4 regions of the Anaerobacillus sp. ABR4_321 genome follow, and region 4 is predicted to be linked to each of the others. Evidence: riboswitches for the same ligand, from Rfam matches in the RefSeq annotation. Region 4 holds a riboswitch; each other region holds the start of a gene.

Region 1 (4,883 bases), 980 kb from region 4:
GTTTGCAGCAAATGGGTATGACGTTATTTGCGCTGATGATGATAAAACAATTATTTCAGCACTTAAGAATGGGTCTGTTCCTTTCAATGAAAGTGGTTTACAGGAACGATACAATGAGGCCCTAAGAACGGGCATGTTAGCCTTCTCCACAAATAAACTGGCTGCCGCTGCAGAAGCTAGCTATCTCCTATTCACCGAATCACTTCAAACAAATGAAGACCAAGTTCCAGATCTTACGAACCTTTACCGTTTCATCAGACAAATTGCAGTGAGCGTTCAATCTCACAAAACATTTATTATCAAGAGTACGGTGCCACCTGGAACTACGACCAGAATCCATAATATCCTTATCGAACAAGGATTGACTGAACAAGATTTCGAAGTTATTCACAATCCAGACTTCTCACGACCGGGGACGATCGTGAAAGATTTTACACATCCATCTGAGTTAATTATAGGTACCTCCTCTTTGAGGGGGTGTCGATTGATGGAGTCATTCTATTCTCCACTGACGAACGCTCTTCAATTTATGGATTATGCTAGCGCTGAATTGATGAAATATGCGTGCCACACATACCTTGCTTTAAATAGTTCTTGCCTAAATATGATCGCAGGTATGGCAGAGAGATACGGAGCAGATGTGGAAGTTATACACGGGGCACTCCGTGCAGATCCACGAATGGGACATCACTCAAGACATCCAGGCTCTTTCTATCAAGGTAACGAAAGCATATCGAACGTTTCAACGTTTCGAGAAATGGAAAACCAGTCGTTTTCTGGCTCAAAGCTTATTAATTTGATAGAGGAAATCGAACGATATCAACCCGAAATTCTCACACAAAAACTTAAAGATTTTCTAGGAACACTACACGGCTCAATCATTGGGGTTTTAGGAGATTCATATACAAAAGAGGCTCCCTCTCCTTCAGACCTTGTATCAAAACGGCTTGAAGAAGAAGGGGCCGAAGTTAGATTCTTTGATCCTTCTATGGAACATCACCACTCGAGCCAGTACCGTTCGTTGATGAACGATACTGTTTCAAACTGTGATGCTTTGCTATTATTAACCGAATTACCCCTTATTCAGAATGTTGATTGGGGTCAAGTGGTGAAACGTCAAAGATTGCCTTTACTCGTGGATGGACATAACTTATTCACGTTGGAAGAAGCAAGAAAGATCGCCAATGAGCATGACCTAATTTATTGCTCTATCGGAAGACCAAACATTTATAAGGGGTTAGGAGCCATTTCTGTTCAACAGTCAATATAGGCGCTGTGAGTAACTTTCCCTCAAGGTCTTGCTAACAGAATTGCTTTCAAGCTTCGCATGGTCTGCGAGCATCTTTGCGGCACTTGGTAACTTTTCTGTATTCGGCCAATAGTCTTGCTTAAAAAGATGAGAACGCTTTAATGCTTTTCCACAATGAATAAAACATTCGACCACTTCGACTCCTATTCCTAAAGAAGGAATATTCCCAAATGCCTCGCAGTCTTTAAGTAAGCCTTCCTCTTTAACGATACTCGCTTTACCGTTGATTCTAAGGCTTTCCTCCCTGCCTGGAACAAGAAATAACAACCCTACATTGGGGTTCTCCAAAATATTCAGTAGGGAGTCCATCCGTTTGTTCCCCGGCCTTTCCGGGATTAGAAGGTGTTTTTTATCGATCACTTTCACAAATCCTGGTTGGTCTCCCCTCGGGGATACATCGCTTCCCGAATGAGATGCTGTAGCGATTGTTAAGAAAGGTGAATGTGAGATAAATCGTTCACAGTTATCATCTAAGAAGTTGATCACCTTGTTGGCAGCTAACTTCCCCGGCTCTCCTCCAATTGATCGTAACTCTTCTAGCGATTCAACTTTCTGTCCAAAAACGTCTGACATGGTAGCCCCCTAACTAAATCTCAACTATTTCAAGTTTACCATTAAATGGCTTTTGCGCGTTGGGTAGTTCTGTCATATGACGTTATATAACTTTTACGCTACTTAAACCGCACAAAAAAGCTGTCGAGCATATCTCGACAGCTTGCTAGGCCTCATAGGCTTACTATTTTATTGGTTAGCACCCTTTTTAAGAGCTTCTGCTTTATCAGTGTACTCCCATGGTAATTCGATGTCTGTACGTCCAAAATGGCCGTAAGCAGCCGTTTGCTTGTAAATTGGGCGTCGCAGATCTAACATCTTGATGATCCCTGCTGGACGTAGGTCGAAGTTATCTCGCACCAGTTGTACTAGCTTCTCTTCAGATACGGTTCCAGTGCCAAACGTGTCGATCGAAATCGATACAGGTTGAGCTACTCCAATCGCATAAGCCAACTGTACTTCACAACGATCAGCAAGTTTTGCTGCTACGATATTTTTAGCTACGTAGCGCGCTGCATAAGCCGCTGAACGGTCAACCTTTGTAGCATCCTTACCTGAGAATGCGCCACCACCATGACGTGCATATCCGCCGTAAGTATCCACGATGATCTTACGCCCTGTTAACCCTGCGTCACCTTGAGGTCCACCGATTACAAAGCGACCAGTAGGATTAATGAAATACTTTGTATCTTCATCGATCAATTCTGGAGAAACAACAGGTTTAACGACGTGCTCTTTAATATTTCGTTGAATTTGCTCAAGCGAAACTTCTGGATGATGCTGTGTAGAGACAACGATCGTATCGATACGTACCGGCTTACCTTCTTCATCATATTCTACTGTAACCTGGGTTTTGCCATCCGGACGAAGATAAGGTAGGATTTCCTCTTTTCTTACTTCGCTTAAACGACGTGCCAACTTATGAGCTAAAGAAATCGGTAGAGGCATAAGTTCAGGAGTTTCATTACAAGCATACCCAAACATCAACCCCTGGTCACCAGCACCAATCGATTCAATCTCATCGTCAGACATTTGGCCTTCACGTGCTTCTAAAGCCACGTTCACACCAGCAGCAATATCAGCTGACTGTTCATCGATCGATGAAAGGACTGCACATGTTTCAGCGTCAAAACCATATTTAGCACGTGTGTATCCAATCGATTGGACCGTTTCACGAACGACTTTCGGAATATCTACATAGTGAGATGTAGTGATCTCTCCGGAAACCAACACTAGTCCAGTCGTGACTGTAGTTTCACATGCAACGCGCGCATTAGGGTCGTGCGCAAGAATATCATCCAGAATCGCATCAGAAATTTGGTCTGATATTTTATCTGGATGCCCCTCAGTTACTGATTCAGAAGTAAACAAACGACGATTACTCACTTAAGTACCTCCTTAAGGATTCATTCCTATTTAATATAGTGTAATGGATACGGTACTCATTTCCCTAATAGTGTTGTCGAAACGAGACATCGAATTCAATAATAAACGGTAATATTACGCTTTTTTCCAAAAACGACAATAAAAAAGCCCTTTCCTTCATCATAAAGGGAAAGGAGCTGAAGTCTCTTGCCTTTCGCCTCTTATCTTCCAAGACAATAAGTCTTGCAGGTTAGCACCTTAATCCACTATATGAGGAGTTGGTTGCTGAGCTTCATAGGGCCTGTCCCTCCGCTTACTCGGGATAAGAGTATCCATTCTCGAAATATAATATCGTAGTTCGCTTTCTCTGTCAATCTAATGACACAAGCCCTAATTAGAAAGGTCATTCACCTTTTTTTCACTTTTCAAGGAAAAATCCATAGATTAGTATAGAATAATTAAATGAATGTGTTATACTAATTTTGAGTTAAACAAGTTCAGAAAAGATCTTGATGAAATTTTATTATAAAGGATGGGTTTAACGTATGAAAACAGCTTCCTTCTCTTCACCACTTTTGGATGCCATTTTAAATAAGAATAATCCGCATGTTAATTTATCAGTTTCTGAACTGGTAGAACGTTCACTATCGATGAAAGAGGGAACATTAACATCCACTGGCGCTCTTCGTGTTGAAACAGGCAAATACACTGGACGTTCTCCAGAGGACAAGTTCATTGTCCGTGAAGAATCAACAAAAGACAAAATCAACTGGAAAACAAACCAGTCTATCTCTTCAGAACATTTTGAAAGCCTTTACACTAAGGTTCTGGATTACCTGGGAGAGAAAAAAGATCTTTATGTTTTCAAAGGGTTCGCTGGAGCAGACCAATCAGCAAGACTACCCATCCAGGTTATCAATGAATATGCATGGCACAACTTGTTCGCACATCAGCTTTTCATCCGCCCAAATGAATCTGAATTAAAAGGACATGAAGCAGAGTTCACTGTCATTTCTGCACCTGGTTTTCAAGCTAACCCAGACAAAGATGGCACGAATTCAGAAACGTTCATTATTATTTCATTTGAAAAACGTACCGTCTTAATCGGTGGCACTGAGTATGCAGGTGAGATTAAGAAATCGATCTTCACTGTCATGAACTACTTACTACCTGAGCGAAATATCCTTTCCATGCACTGTTCGGCGAACGTAGGAAAAGAAGGCGATGTGGCTCTCTTCTTCGGTCTATCAGGTACAGGAAAGACGACGCTATCAGCAGACGCAAACCGTCGCTTGATCGGTGACGATGAACATGGCTGGTCGATGAACGGTGTCTTCAACATCGAAGGTGGCTGCTACGCCAAATGTATTAATTTGTCTAGAGAAAAAGAGCCTCAAATTTGGGATGCAATTCGATTCGGCACTGTTCTTGAGAACGTTGCACTAGACAACAATTCGAGACTGCCTGATTATGATGATACAAGTTTAACTGAAAATACGCGTGCTGCATATCCAATCGACGCCATTCCTAATATTGCGGTTCCGAGCGTAGCGGGTCACCCTAACACGATTATCTTTTTGACTGCAGACGCTTTCGGGGTCCTACCGCCAATCAGTAAGCTGACAAAAGAGCAAGCGATGTTCCACTTCCTTTCTGG
Region 2 (4,883 bases), 2.3 Mb from region 4:
CTCACCCTTTGCTTCTGACCACCGCTCAACTGTGACGGGTATTTCCCCTTCTGATCAGAAAGGTCGACTACGCTCAATAAATGATCGACCTTTTCACCGATCTGCTTTTTACTAACTCCGGCAGCGAGAAGGGCAAATGCGACGTTCTCATAGACTGTTTTTGAAGCAACCAAATAGAATCCTTGAAAAATCATTCCGATCGATTGCCTTGCTTTTCGAAGCTCTTTATTCGATAGCGATAGCAAGTCGATTCCGTCAACGTGAACGGACCCTGTCGTTGGCCTTTCCAAAGCATTAATAAACCGTAAGAGCGTACTTTTACCCGCTCCGCTATACCCAACGATTCCGTAGATCTCTCCCTTTTCTACACGAAGAGAAACGTTATCGACAGCAACGATCTTGTCCTTCTTTCCATACTCTTTCGTAATCTCTCTTAGTTCGATCATTGCACGACTTCCTTACGATAAGCATAGTTTTTTCCTGGATGGTCGTCTGGCAGTCTTGCGTCTTTGTTGAAGAGCTTTTCACGCAGCGTACCTTCTTGATAATCCTTTTTATAAAGACCACGCTTCTGTAGTTCTGGTACGACTAATTCTACGAAAGCTTCCAAGTCTCCAGGCGTTACGAGGTGGTTCAAATTAAATCCGTCTACTCCTGAAGCTTCGAATTGAAATTGAATCGCATCCGCTACATCAGAAGGGTTACCAACGATCACGCTGTTGCGGTCGATCGATTCAAAGCGATTCAACACCTCTCTTACCGTCAGCTTTTTCGGCGCATCCTTCGTCAACGTTGCCGCTTTATACTGTCCACCTTCTGTTGATTTCTTATATTCAAACGGCTCATCAAGGTCCATCTCTTCAAACTCTGCTACATCATAGCCACTCGCACCGTATTGAGCCTTTGCTGCATCAGCACTCCATAGCTTGTTGTACGCCTCAAACTTCGCCTCCGCTTCCTCTGTCGTTTCACCTACGATCACACTTAAAAACGAGAAAATTTTCACGTGATCCGGATTTCTTCCATGCTTGACGGCACGCTCACGAATATCATCGGCATAGTAGTGGATTCGCTCAGGAGTCGGTCCTCCGACAAACACGCACTCCGCATGCTTTGAGGCGAATTCTCGCCCTTTCTCTGATGTCCCAGCTTGATAGATCACAGGCGTTCGCTGTGGAGACGGTTCACTAAGATGCGGTCCTTCAACACTGAAATAGTGACCTTCATGATTGATTTCATGAACTTTGCTCGGCTCAACAAGCGTATCAGCCTCCAGATCTTCAACCACAGCACCATCCTCCCAGCTGCTTTCCCACAATTTGTAGGACACGTCCATATACTCATGAGCGATATCATAACGCTCATCATGACGAATCATCTTCTCAAGTCCGAAGTTGCGTGCCGCATTCGGTAAATAAGAGGTAACGACGTTCCAGGCAACTCGCCCTTTTGTTAGATGATCGAGCGTCGAAAATCTGCGCGCATTTCCAAAAGGTGCTTCGTACGTCGTGCTGACTGTAACGGCGAAGGAAAGGTGCTCGGTCACACTCGCCATCGCAGGGACAAGAAGCGCGGGATCATTGATTGGCACTTGCAATCCATCACGGATTGAAGGATTCTTACTCTTTTGGTACACATCATAAACACCAAGAACATCTGCAAAGAAGACCGCATCGAACTTCCCTTTCTCTAATGTCTTAGCAAGGTCGATCCAGTAGTCTAAGTCTTTGTATTTCTGATGACGCTGACTTTCTGGATGCTTCCATAGCCCATGTGAATTGTGCATCGAACTGTTCATGTCGAACGCATTCAAAATGATTTGTTTACTCATCTCCCTCAACCTCCACTCTTTTTTAAAACATAAAAAAGCCTCTTCATAAGAAAAGAAGAGGCCGTGAAAAAGCAACTGTCTTTTCTTATCCTTCAAGCATCGCTTGCTGGAATTGGCACAGTACTCAAACGAGTCTGTTGCCGAGGCTTCAAAGGGCCAGTCCCTCCACCTCTCTTGATAAGAAAGTTTGTTTTATTGAATTTAACGATGAATATACAGCACCGATCGATTCCCTGTCAACAAAAAATCAAAAAATTATTTCTTTTCTAATTACTTGTTGACATTGCGTTTATTTGTCCGTATTCTATTCTTTAACGCACTACCGCATACATTTATCTAGAGTCAGGGGAGGAATCTGGTCCAACGATCCTGCAGCAACCGCTTATCTTAAGCAAGGTGCTCATTCCAGCAGACTTTTTGTCTGAAAGATGAAGCTTGTATGGTTCGAATGTTGATGAGCCTAAGTCTACTTTCAGCTGAAAGTAGACTTTTTTTGTATAGAGAAAAAGGAGGATACTGATGCCATTTGCAACTGAAAAGCAGCCTGATTTGAAGGAAGAACTCACTGAACTCGTTGAACTTTTTAAAAGTAGATCAGCAAAATATGATGAAGAAGAAAGGTTTCCTTACGAGAACTTCGAAGATTTAAAGGCGAGGAACTTTTTATCATTCACTGTACCAAAAGAATATGGAGGCTCTGGTCTTAACTTGTACGAGTTCTTGAAAGTTCAAGAACAGCTCGCATCAGGTGATGGTCCGACGGCACTTTCCCTCGGCTGGCAGCTTGGCGTTATTTTAGAAATCGCTGAATCGCGAGCGTGGGATGAAGCGGTTTTCGAAAAAGTGTGCCACTTGATCGTAAACGAAAAAGCGCTTCTCAACCTTGCGCAAACTGAAAAAGCGACCGGTAGCCCTTCACGCGGCGGAATTCCTCAAACGACTGCTACAAAAACGCCGGAGGGCTGGATCATCAATGGGCGAAAATCCTTTACGTCAATGGCCGTGGCGCTTGATTACTCAATCGTAACAGCTGACGTTGATCAATCCGGTAAGAAAGGGTTTGTCCTGATCGATCACAAACTTGAAGGCGTACAAGTTGAGGAAACGTGGGACAGTATCTCCATGAAAGGGACAAAGAGTGATGATCTCGTGCTACATAACGTCCACGTTAAACCTGAAGATCTATTGGTAATTGAGGAGAACCACAAGGCATCTCCGAAAGGATGGTACCTGCAGATTCCAGCCGTTTACCTTGGCATCGCCTCTTCAGCCATGGACTACACGGTCGAATTCGCCTCCTCCTTCTCCCCTTCAACACTTCCTGGTCCGATCAAAGACGTGCCAGAAGTAAGGAGAAAGATCGGCGAGATGCAGTTAGAGCTATTCAACGCGCGAGAAGTTCTTTATGCTGTCGCAAAGAGATGGAGTGAAAACCCTGAAGAGCGTCCGCATATGGGAGCGGACTTAGCAGCAGTGAAGCATATCGTAACAAATAGTGCGAACCGAGTCGTAGATTTAGCGATGCGCGTGGTCGGTGCTAGAAGCCTGTCTGCCAGCAACCCATTACAGCGCCATTTCCGAAACGTACGAGCAGGGCTTCATAACCCGCCGACAGACGATGCGATTGTGTATAGTCTTGCGAACAGTGTGTTTGCTGACTAAGTATGTGTAAGAAAAATGTGATGACACTAGTTTAGGAGCGTGAAAACGATGAGCAATGTTGTACTTATTTACGGAGGAAACTCCCTTCAATCGAGACTAAAAGGAATTAAAGACTATGCGGAAAGTTATTTAAAGGAGCACTCGATCTCCTATGAATCAATCAATGTAATCGACTTACCCGCTACCGATTTAATCACCGCTAACTTTAGCAGCGCTACGATCCTAGAAGCGAATGAAAAAGTAGAAAAAGCGGATGCTGTTATTATTTTAACGCCTGTTTATAAAGCTTCTTATACAGGGATATTGAAGACGTATCTCGATCTTCTGCCTCAAAAAGGATTGAAAGGAAAAGCGGTTCTCCCAATGATGATCGGTGGATCGTTCGGGCATCTCCTTGCGATCGATTATGCGCTTAAGCCTGTACTCTCTTCTCTTGGAGCGACGAACCTCCTGAGCGGTGCTTATGTGATTGATCAGCATGTTCAGCGTGGTGAGGGGAATGAGTTTATTTTGGATGAAGAGGCGAAGGAGCGGTTGAGCGGTAACTTGGAGACGTTGGTGGAGGAATTAAAGAAATAAAAAAAGAGAAGACGAACATTCTGTTCGTCTTCTCTTTAGATTTATAGAACGTAGGATGATGCAATATAGCTAAGTGAATTGATTGTTTGGGACATTGTCACTTCCCATACAAATTCACCGAGTTATATTATTACATCATGCCGCCCATGGATTCTCATATGCAAATAAAGCAAAATAGCACCTAGTTTAATTGGGAAAGGCAACTTTTAGAAGGCTCAAACCCAATACCATAAACAGAAGGATATAATCATAAATGAACAATTGTATGCCAAGAAGTGTGTCATTTTACTTTGTTACAGAATTGCCTATGAGCATATCAAATAGACATGCTCAATATTAGCTTTTAAGCTTACCAAAGTTTCTTGCAGATATTCTTCTAAACATTTTCATTGGACTTCAATTTTATTAAATAGTATTTCAAATTTAGCACCTGCATTCTGCACCTGGGACCAGGTATTGCTTAATATATATATAAGAGGAATAATTCCTTCGTCATCTTGATGCCCCAATGTTACACTCTCAAACTTCCTTAGAGAAAGCATATTGCTAAGTAAAGCCCAAACGTACACTTCCCCTTCTTGATCTTGTTGTATATCCTTTATAAGATCCCATAGTTCAGCTGGAGAAAGGTTAGGATTATTCTTTAACGTAGTAATTCTTTTTCGTTCTACTTTGTATCTGCTTTGTTTCCATGTTCTTTCCCATTTTGAAAAGTTAGGCCGTTCTTCACTTAAGGGATGAACATAATCTAAATTTTTTATGATCTGTGAACATACATCTTGAAATGATGAAGCAGCTATACCTTTTTTTT
Region 3 (4,883 bases), 1.2 Mb from region 4:
GCACGAAGTAACATCTCCGCAGGCTTTTGAAGGCTTGCGTATGAATCAGCGGAAGGTCAGACGTCCTGATCTGACCTTCGCTACTATGGATCATAATGTTCCAACGATTGCGCGGCATATCATTAATGATCCTGTTTCAAAGGTACAGATGGAGAAGCTAGAAGAAAATTGTAAGGAATTTGGGGTCGAAATTGCCGATATTAACCATCCAGACCAAGGTATCGTCCATGTGATTGGCCCAGAACTAGGGTTGACTCAACCAGGCAAAACAATCGTTTGCGGTGATAGTCATACCTCGACACACGGTGCTTTTGGAGCACTTGCATTCGGGATCGGAACGAGTGAAGTCGAACATGTTCTTTCAACTCAAACTCTTTGGCAATCCTCTCCAAAAACAATTGAAGTTCGAGTGAATGGTCAGCCGGGCGCAGGTGTAACGGCGAAGGATATCATTCTTGCAATCATAGCGAAGTTTGGAGTGAATGCAGGAACAGGGGCTATTCTAGAATATACAGGTGAAGCGATTAGAAAGATGTCGATGGAAGAGCGAATGACAATCTGTAACATGTCGATAGAAGCCGGTGCTAAAGCAGGATTAATCAGTCCTGATGAGGTAACGTTTGACTACCTAAAGGGAAAAAGGCATGTTCCACGAGGCGAGGAATTCCAAGCAGCGATATCAGAATGGAGAAACCTTGCTACTGATGAAGGAGCAACGTATGACGACGTTTTAGAGATCCATGCTGATGAGATAGAACCTCAGGTTACGTGGGGTACGAATCCATCTATGGGATCATCCGTCTACGGTAGAGTGCCTTTTCCAGAGGACTATGAAGATCCGGCTGATCAAAAAGCAATCGCACAGGCCTTAACGTATATGGGGTTAACAGCTGGGATGGCAATTCAGGATATCGACATCCAACATGTCTTTATCGGATCTTGTACAAATTCAAGGATTAGTGATCTTAGAGCCGCAGCAAATATTGTTCGTGGAAGGAAAGTACACCGCAATGTTCGAGCGCTAGTCGTGCCAGGTTCTAAATCTGTCAAAGAAACAGCGGAAGCAGAAGGACTAGATCAAGTGTTTATTGATGCTGGCTTTGAGTGGAGAGAAGCAGGATGCAGTATGTGTCTTGCGATGAATGACGATATCGTTCCACCAGGAGAGCGATGCGCTTCTACATCAAACCGGAACTTTGAGGGACGGCAAGGAAATGGTTCTAGAACGCATCTAGTCAGTCCTGCCATGGCAGCCGCCGCTGCTTTGGAAGGCAAATTTACAGATGCAAGAAAAATGAAGCAGCCTGTCGTGTAAAGGAGTGAAATCATGGAACCTATCAATGAATATACAGGTGTCGTTTATCCTCTTGAAAAGGTGAATGTGGACACTGATCAAATAATACCAAAGCAATTTCTGAAACGGATCGAGCGACAGGGATTTGGACAGTTCTTGTTCTATCATTGGCGTTTCGATGACGATGGAATCGCACGGTCTGATTTCTCTTTAAATGAAGAGCAATACAGGTCGGCTTCAATCCTAGTAGCGGGTAAAAACTTCGGCTGCGGTTCATCGAGAGAACATGCTCCATGGGCCCTATTAGACTACGGATTTAGAGTGATCATCGCACCAAGCTTCGCAGATATCTTTTTCAACAACTGTGTGAAAAACGGTATCCTTCCAATCGCTCTTCCTCAAGAAACCGTTGCAGAATTATTTACAAAGGCAAGCGAAGGTTATTCACTCACTGTTCAACTCGAAAACCAATCTATTAGTGATAATGATGGGCTGCACGTATCGTTTGAAATCGATCCCTATTGGAAGGAAATGTTGTTGAACGGGTGGGACGAAGTATCTAGAACCCTCTCTCTTGAGGATAAAATCGAGCAGTATGAAAATCAAAGAGCGTAAATAAGAGAGCATGTTTGATCCGTATAGAGATACAACTGAATCATTGGCGCGAGCGCTGTATGGATTGCAGCGCTTTTACGCTGTCAGAAAAGAGGGCTGACTTTAGAGGAGTAGTTGAAACTCTGGCAGCTGGTTTTATTTAAAAATTCGGACTTTTTACTCATCGATTGACACACTAAAAGTCCCATGCTAGAATTCGATTTAGTACTTAACTAGAGTAACGTGTTAATAACTAAATATCTCTTATTCAGAGAGGTGGAGGGACTGGCCCTATGAAGCCCGGCAACCGTCAAACAGCGTGTTTGAGAAGGTGCCAATTCCTGCAAAGCAGATGCTTTGAGAAATGAGAGAAAGACATCGATTTCAAGTGCCTTTCTGCTCATAGCGGAAAGGCATTTTTTATTTCAAAAGGTTTTAAAATCAACCTATTGTGATGGGACATCGTAAGGTAAAAGGAAGTGTGCAAATGATTGAGTTAAAAGGTATAAAGAAGACGTTCTTTGCAGCCTCTGGACCAGTAGAAGCGGTGAAGAATACTGATCTTACAATTGAAAAAGGCGAAATTTTCGGAGTTATCGGATATAGTGGCGCTGGAAAGAGTACACTTATCCGCATGTTAAATCTACTTGAGCGACCAACTGATGGCAGCGTAACAGTAGATGACAAAGCATTATCTAAGTTGAATAACAAGGAACTTCGTCTAGCAAGACAAGAAATCGGAATGATTTTTCAGCATTTTAATATTCTCTGGTCACGTACTGTAAAAGAAAATATTGCGTTCCCGCTTGAAATATCGGGCGTGCCGAAAGAGAAAAGAAAAGCTCGAGTGGACGAGTTGATCAACCTCGTTGGGTTATCCGGGAGAGAAGATGCGTACCCATCTCAACTAAGTGGTGGTCAAAAGCAGCGAGTTGGGATTGCGCGGGCACTTGCTAATAACCCTAAAGTGTTACTCTGTGACGAAGCGACATCGGCCCTGGATCCGAAGACCACAGATAGTATTCTCGACCTATTAAAGAAAATTAATAAAGAGCTAGGACTAACGATCGTGTTGATCACTCATGAAATGCACGTGATCAGAAAGATTTGTCATCGTGTTGCGGTCATGGAAGGTGGCAGTGTTGTTGAAGAAGGTCCAGTACTTGATATTTTCCATCATCCCAAGCAGCCGATCACCCGTGATTTTGTAAACCAGCTGAGTGAGCCAGAGGAAATGAAAGAATCGATTTCACATCTTACTGAAGGTGCAGAAGGGACACTCGTACAATTTACTTTTGTAAAAGGAGCTACGGGGTCACCTCTCGTAACGAAGTTAATCAGAGAGTTTCAGATCGAAGTGAACATCATTCAAGGGAAGGTCACCCATACGCAGGATGGTCCTTATGGTAAGCTATCGGTCTTACTAAAAGGTGAACAATCTGCTATCGACAAAGCACTGAGCTATGCACGTGAGCAGAAAGTAGAAGTGGAGGTGATTCCAAATGCTTAGTTCACTATTTCCTAACGTGCGTTGGGAAGATATGTGGGAAGCGGCATTACAAACGATCTACATGACCGCGATCTCTGTGTTCGCAACGTTTATACTCGGCATTGGACTCGGCCTGCTGCTTTTCTTAACTTCAAAGGGAAACGTCTGGGAAAATCGATATATTAACGGTTTTGTTGCAGGGATTGTAAACCTGTTCCGTTCGATTCCATTCATCATATTAATTATTTTGCTTATCCCATTATCTGTATATATTGTTGGTACGATGCTGGGAGCTAATGCTGCATTGCCAGCACTTATTGCAGGGGCTGCCCCATTTTACGCACGAATGGTCGAAATCGCTCTAAGAGAAGTAGACAGGGGAGTGATCGAAGCATCCCAAGCGATGGGGGCTACGAATGGCCAGATTATTTTTAAAGTACTGCTTCCTGAAGCGATGCCAGCATTGATTTCAGGAATAACAGTAACTGCGATCGCTCTAGTGAGCTATACAGCGATGGCAGGTGTCGTTGGGGCTGGAGGATTAGGAGATCTTGCATATCTAGATGGTTTCCAACGAAATAATCCCGACGTGACGCTTGTCGCAACTGTATTAATTCTCGCTATTGTAGCAGTTCTTCAGGTTATCGGAGATGTTACAACGCGAGCTATGGATAAAAGATAAGATAAAAAAAGGAGAGAGAAACCATGAAAAAACTATTACTACTTTTGTCAGTTGTTGCTCTTGCAGCTCTAGCGGCTTGTGGAGCAAATAACGGTGGAAACAGTGAAGGCTCAGGATCAGAAAGTGAAGAAACGAAACTAGTTGTTGGTGCATCAAACGTTCCACACGCTGAAATTCTAGAAAAAGCACAGCCGCTTCTTGAGGAAGAAGGAATTACTCTTGAAATCGAGCGCTTCCAGGATTACATTCTTCCGAACAAAACTCTCGCTAATGGTGAGTTAGATGCGAACTACTTCCAAACAGTGCCTTATATGGAGCTACAAATGGAAGAAAACGATAACTATGATTTCGTAAACGCTGGTGGGATTCATATCGAGCCGATCGGTGTCTATTCACAGGAATATGAAAACCTTGATGCACTTCCTAAAGGTGCAGAAATCATCATGAGTAACTCTGTATCAGACCACGGTCGTATGCTTCAATTGTTAGAAGCGAAAGGTTTGATCAAGATTAAAGAAGGTATCGATCCAACAGATGCACAAGTTGAAGATATCGCTGAAAATCCAAAAGACCTTACCTTTAAAACAAACGTAGAAGCTTCCCTTCTTCCTCAGATCTATAAGCAAGGTGAAGGCGATGCTGTTATGATCAACACGAACTATGCGATCGATGCTGGATTAAATCCACAAGAAGACGCAATAGCACTTGAAGGTTCGGACTCTCCATACGTGAACGTGATCACCGTGAACAAAGGTGATGAAAGTAACGAAGCTGTAAAAACGCTTGTTGAGGTTCTACGCTCAGAAGAAATTCAAACCTTCATT
Region 4 (4,883 bases):
AAGAAATTGAGAAGCTTTCTGAAGAAGAGGGAACGCCATTTTATAAGAAAGTGGACTTTGAAAGAATTGCATTGACTGGTCATTCAAGAGGAGGTCAGGCTGCAATTTTAGCTGCGAAGTTCAATCGCTTAGATCGCTATCCAAATAACGCCTACAAGTCGTTTGACTATCAATACAATATACAAAGCGTTATTGCGATCGCTCCGACTGACTATCATACGTTAGCTGATCGAAAAATTGAATTGAACGATGTAAATTACTTAATTCTGCATGGATCATATGATAGTGACCTGTCTGAATTTGAGGGAGATCGACAATTCAATGGCATCGAGTTAACAGGTAGTGAAGATGTGATCAAGTCTGCACTCTACATCGACCGAGCTAACCATGGTCAGTTTAATACAACTTGGGGTGATAACGATACTTACTTTCCATTCACTCTTTTATTGAACAAACAGCCTTTGATCAGCGGAGAGGAACAGATGCAGATTGCAAAAACATACGTTTCTGGATTTTTAGAAGCTACCTTGAATAACGACAACTCCTACCGACCTATGCTGGAAGATTACCGCTATGCGTTAGATTGGCTCCCTTCAACAACGTACATTAGTAAATATGAAGATACTTCTTATCATATTTTTAGTACATTCGAAGAGGATGTTGATGTCAATACAGCTTCGACCCCTTATATTGAATTGCAAGGAAACGGCCTATTGCAATGGTATGAAGGTGAATTAGACTATAGAAGAAATAAAGTGAGAGATAATCACGGCGTTTACCTTAAATGGAATCACGACTACTCTAGGAATGGTTCATACAAGCTTTCGTTTACCAAAGCGTTAGAAGATCCTTACGCGTTTAAGAAAGATAGCTCCTTAACGTTTGCAGCGGCGAATGTATCTGAAGTAGAAGAAGAAGTTTTTGTGGATTTCACAATAACAGCCACATCTGAAAACGGTGAATCTGCTAGTGTCAAATTGAGCGATGTGATGAGTATGCATCCTGTGCTACCGATTCAGCACACAAAAACGAAGTTCTATGAAGAAGCGCGATTCGGAGCCCTTACCGAACCGGTCCTTCAAACGTTCAACATACCGATGAGTACATTTATTGAACAAAACAACACGTTTGAACCAGATACCCTTACCTCCATAACATTTCAATTTGATCAATCAGAAAGAGGAAAAATATTCTTAGATCACATTGGCGTTAACCGATAATAAAATATAAGAGGCTTCCCACAAAGGGAAAGCCTCTTTTTTAAATTATGAAATTTTACAAGAAGACTGTCCACGCTTTGCTAAGTAGCTCTGATGGTACTCCTCTGCTTTATAAAAATTCGTTGCAGGAACAATTTGAGTTACGATTGGCTTCTTAAAACGTTTTGCTTCAGTAAGCTCGTTCAGTGCAAGTTCTGCTGAAGTCTTTTGCGAATCTGAGTTATAAAAAATAGCGGAACGATACCTAGTACCCACATCTTCACCCTGACGGTTCAAAGATGTGGGATTATGATTATCAAAGAAAACTTGGAGCAGTTCCTCATACGTAATAATCGCTGGATTATATTCGATAAGCACCGCTTCAGCATGACCAGTAAGTTCTTTATATACTTCTTCATAAGAAGGATCGATCGTACTTCCACCTGTAAATCCTACTGAAGTAGACACGACACCATTCAGCTGCTGAAATAGTGCTTCTACTCCCCAAAAACATCCTGCTGCAAATACCGCTTTTTCCATTCTTTCCACTCCATTTCTCCAAGTGTTGTTGCTATTTTGAACAGCTTTCTCTGTATATACCTTCTCGAGCTCACTCAGAGTTAACATGTAAAGCTGTTTGCCTTGTTCCTTATAGATACCTTTTCCTAGAAGATGGTTGATTATCATTTGTTTTTTGTCTGACGTTTTCTGCAATTCCTTTCACTCCTTGAAGTAGTTTGTATGATGAGGAGTGCATATAAAAAACCCTCATCTGCCCGAACAGAAGAGGGTTTGGATTTACCGATCGCCTCTTCTTATTTTCCGACTTTCGCCGCAGGAATTGGCACGGTGCTCCCGTATAACATTTATAGGAATCCGTTGCCGAGGTATCAAAGGGCCAGTCCCTCCACCTCTCTGAATAAGAAGATCCTTGAAAAGGATTATTAAGTTAATGACAATATTAAAGGTTGTAACAGTAGGTGTCAATAGAAAAGCTTGCATTAGTGTGCTAAACGAACAAAGAAATTAAAAAATATCCGATTGCTGATACGCTAGCACCGATCAGTGCAGGTTTTAGCTTAAAGGAAGCATAAGCCATCGTGTTCAACTTAAGTATCTTGGCTATTGTATTCGTATTATCGCTAAGTGGTGACGAAAAAGCACCGAACGTTCCACTAGCAAACACAGCACCGATCACGAGTGGCAATGAAGTTCCTGTGGTAGCACCGAGAGAGACTCCTAAAGGCATAAGAATTCCCCAAGTCCCCCATGAAGAGCCAATGAAGTATGAAATGAATGCCCCCACCAGGAATAACACCGGTGGCACGAATAATGCAGGAATCCAGTTTAAGTTCTTCGTTACAAACTGAGAAAATCCTAATGCTTCAGCAGAAGAAGCAAGTCCCCAAACAATCGTTAGTAATACGATGACAGACATCATATCATTACCGCCTTCAATAAAGAACGTGACAAGGTTTTTTAATGAGAACCTCTGAAATAAATAAAATAGAAACGTTAACAAAACGGTTGTCATTAGAGCGAAGACCATCGCATCTAATACATCTGCTTCGATGAATGCCTGTACTGGGCTTTTGAACCCTTTCTCATACCCACTCCAATATGTGATTAAAAGCGTTAGGAAAATTACTCCTCCTAGTGGCAGCAAAAGGTTCATAGGTTTTGCCGGAAGATCTTTTGAAACAACAGGATGACAATCTTCCCATTTGTCATCGATTTCTTTCTCCATATTCCCAGCATCAGTAGCCGGGATCTTCGTATGATGAAAGAAACTTAAATAAAATCCGATGATAAGAATCGATATTGAGAAAAAATTGTACGGAATGCTTTGCAAAAACAATCTGTAGCCATCTCCCTCAAGACCCTGTCCTCTTAAAGAAAGGTCGACAACAGAGGACATATATCCAACGAACGCAGTCGCAATCGGCATTAGAACAATTACTGGAGTTGCTGTGGTTTCAATCACAAAGCCAAGTTCCTGAGGGGTCATCTTCACTTTTTTCAAGAGTGCTTTCATAATCGGGGCAACCGTAACGATGCGAAAGCTCGGAGCACTAAACGTCCCGAGCGTTGATAACCATGTTAAAAATAACGCTCCCTTTTTCGAAGTGATTTTTCCAGAAGCGAATCGAACGAAGCCTTTTATTCCACCAGTATATTTCATCATTCCGATGAGACCAGTAAACATGTATAAAAAGATGATGATTTTAATGTTGCTCTCATCTTTTAAACCACTCATAATAAATTGATAAAACTGCTCGAGTCCTTCTATAGGTTGAGGCTTATGTATGAATGAAGCTGTTAGCAACCCTGCTGTTAACCCAGGTATAACGAGTTTCGTCTTCATCGCTACGAGAATCATGACCAAGAACGGTACGATCGAAAGCCAATCCATTTTTCACTCCCCCTTTCCGGTTAGTTTGTGCTCGGAAAAGGGTGCTATACTAAAAACCGGAGTAAATTCTCCGGCTACGACTGACGAAGCAAATTTGTTTTTTTGAGTTGCGCAATTGAAGACGCGCCAATTCCAAACATAGCAGTTTGTAGTTCGAACTGAATTCGTCTCAGCTGGTCTAATAACGCTTCTTCACTGTCGTCTACTGCGCTATGAAGAAGTGCTCGGCCAAACCCTGCAAGATCAGCCCCCAAGGCAATACTTTTGGCGGCATCAACACCGTTTTTAAGACCGCCACTTGCAATGATCGGCGCGTGTGGGAGTTCATTTCGAACTTCGATCAAACATTCAGCGGTAGCGTTCCCCCAACTTTGAAACGCTTCAGCTGCTTGTTCTCTCATACTCTGATGTGAACGATAGCTCTCGACCTTAATCCATGATGTTCCACCTGCACCAGCTACATCAATAAAGCCTACTCCGCTTTCTACCAACCGCCTTGCAGTATCTCCATCGATTCCCATTCCTACTTCTTTAATCCCTACGGGAACATCGAGTGCCTTCGCGACACTTTCAATTTTAGGCAATAGTTCTTTAAAATTGGTATCTCCTTCAGGCTGAAACACTTCTTGAAGCGGATTTACGTGAAGAATAAGACCATCTGCATCAACAAGCTCGATTGCTTTCTTACATTCATCAATAGTGAATCCATAGTTTAACTGAACAGCTCCAATATTTGCGAAGATGGGGATCGTAGGAGCGTATTTCCTTACTTCGAAAGAATAAGCTGATCGGTCTTCTTGAATCGCTGCCCGCATTGATCCTACACCGAGAGCCCATCCTTCTCTTTCAGCTGATTTCGCGAGCCGCTTGTTGATCTCCCATGCCCTTTTCGTACCACCAGTCATCGAACTGATCAAAAAAGGCGAAGATACTTTTTTACCTAGAAATGAAGTTGAGAGATCGATCTCATCAAATGCAATCTCAGGCAGAGCTTGGTGTTTAAATCTAAACTTCTCGAGTCCGGTTGTAATTCCTTGGCCTTCTACTTCTTCAGTAAGACATATATCGATATGTTCATTCTTTCGTTTTTCTGTAAGATCATGTTCCATAGGTTTCAACGGTAGACCTCCTACGTTGTTCTTTTTTCTTTAATTTAGGTAAAAGTAGTTCAAGTCTGTTCCGATTGTACCGTTGAATCATGATGAAAGGGATATTTACAACGAGTGCATACCCGACCATAATCCAACCTACTAGAGGCGGGTTCCAGAAGA

Evidence for each region. Region 4 has a riboswitch for S-adenosylmethionine ahead of msrA (peptide-methionine (S)-S-oxide reductase MsrA). Riboswitches for the same ligand answer to the same signal wherever they lie in the genome.
Region 1: another riboswitch for S-adenosylmethionine. It lies ahead of metK (methionine adenosyltransferase); the one in region 4 lies ahead of msrA (peptide-methionine (S)-S-oxide reductase MsrA).
Region 2: another riboswitch for S-adenosylmethionine. It lies ahead of ACXADT_RS02195 (acyl-CoA dehydrogenase family protein); the one in region 4 lies ahead of msrA (peptide-methionine (S)-S-oxide reductase MsrA).
Region 3: another riboswitch for S-adenosylmethionine. It lies ahead of ACXADT_RS07470 (methionine ABC transporter ATP-binding protein); the one in region 4 lies ahead of msrA (peptide-methionine (S)-S-oxide reductase MsrA).

The regions. Positions count from the first base shown of each region.
Region 1 covers NZ_JBSWTK010000001.1:1,687,029-1,691,911, reverse strand. The annotation lists gene ACXADT_RS08705 (nucleotide sugar dehydrogenase) at 1-1,270, shown strand, start outside; gene ACXADT_RS08700 (MSMEG_1061 family FMN-dependent PPOX-type flavoprotein) at 1,262-1,882, opposite strand; gene metK (methionine adenosyltransferase) at 2,051-3,247, opposite strand; SAM riboswitch class I at 3,445-3,555, opposite strand; gene pckA (phosphoenolpyruvate carboxykinase (ATP)) at 3,772-4,883, shown strand, end outside.
Region 2 covers NZ_JBSWTK010000001.1:407,279-412,161, forward strand. The annotation lists gene ACXADT_RS02185 (methionine ABC transporter ATP-binding protein) at 1-446, opposite strand, end outside; gene ACXADT_RS02190 (LLM class flavin-dependent oxidoreductase) at 443-1,831, opposite strand; SAM riboswitch class I at 1,914-2,015, opposite strand; SAM riboswitch class I at 2,161-2,266, shown strand; gene ACXADT_RS02195 (acyl-CoA dehydrogenase family protein) at 2,351-3,493, shown strand; gene ssuE (NADPH-dependent FMN reductase) at 3,542-4,072, shown strand; gene ACXADT_RS02205 (DEAD/DEAH box helicase) at 4,459-4,883, opposite strand, start outside.
Region 3 covers NZ_JBSWTK010000001.1:1,434,833-1,439,715, forward strand. The annotation lists gene leuC (3-isopropylmalate dehydratase large subunit) at 1-1,315, shown strand, start outside; gene leuD (3-isopropylmalate dehydratase small subunit) at 1,328-1,909, shown strand; SAM riboswitch class I at 2,150-2,259, shown strand; gene ACXADT_RS07470 (methionine ABC transporter ATP-binding protein) at 2,376-3,398, shown strand; gene ACXADT_RS07475 (methionine ABC transporter permease) at 3,391-4,059, shown strand; gene ACXADT_RS07480 (MetQ/NlpA family ABC transporter substrate-binding protein) at 4,083-4,883, shown strand, end outside.
Region 4 covers NZ_JBSWTK010000001.1:2,667,726-2,672,608, forward strand. The annotation lists gene ACXADT_RS13825 (alpha/beta hydrolase family protein) at 1-1,220, shown strand, start outside; gene msrA (peptide-methionine (S)-S-oxide reductase MsrA) at 1,266-1,913, opposite strand; SAM riboswitch class I at 2,012-2,125, opposite strand; gene ACXADT_RS13835 (Na+/H+ antiporter NhaC family protein) at 2,209-3,612, opposite strand; gene fni (type 2 isopentenyl-diphosphate Delta-isomerase) at 3,687-4,721, opposite strand; gene ACXADT_RS13845 (glycosyl-4,4'-diaponeurosporenoate acyltransferase CrtO family protein) at 4,711-4,883, opposite strand, start outside.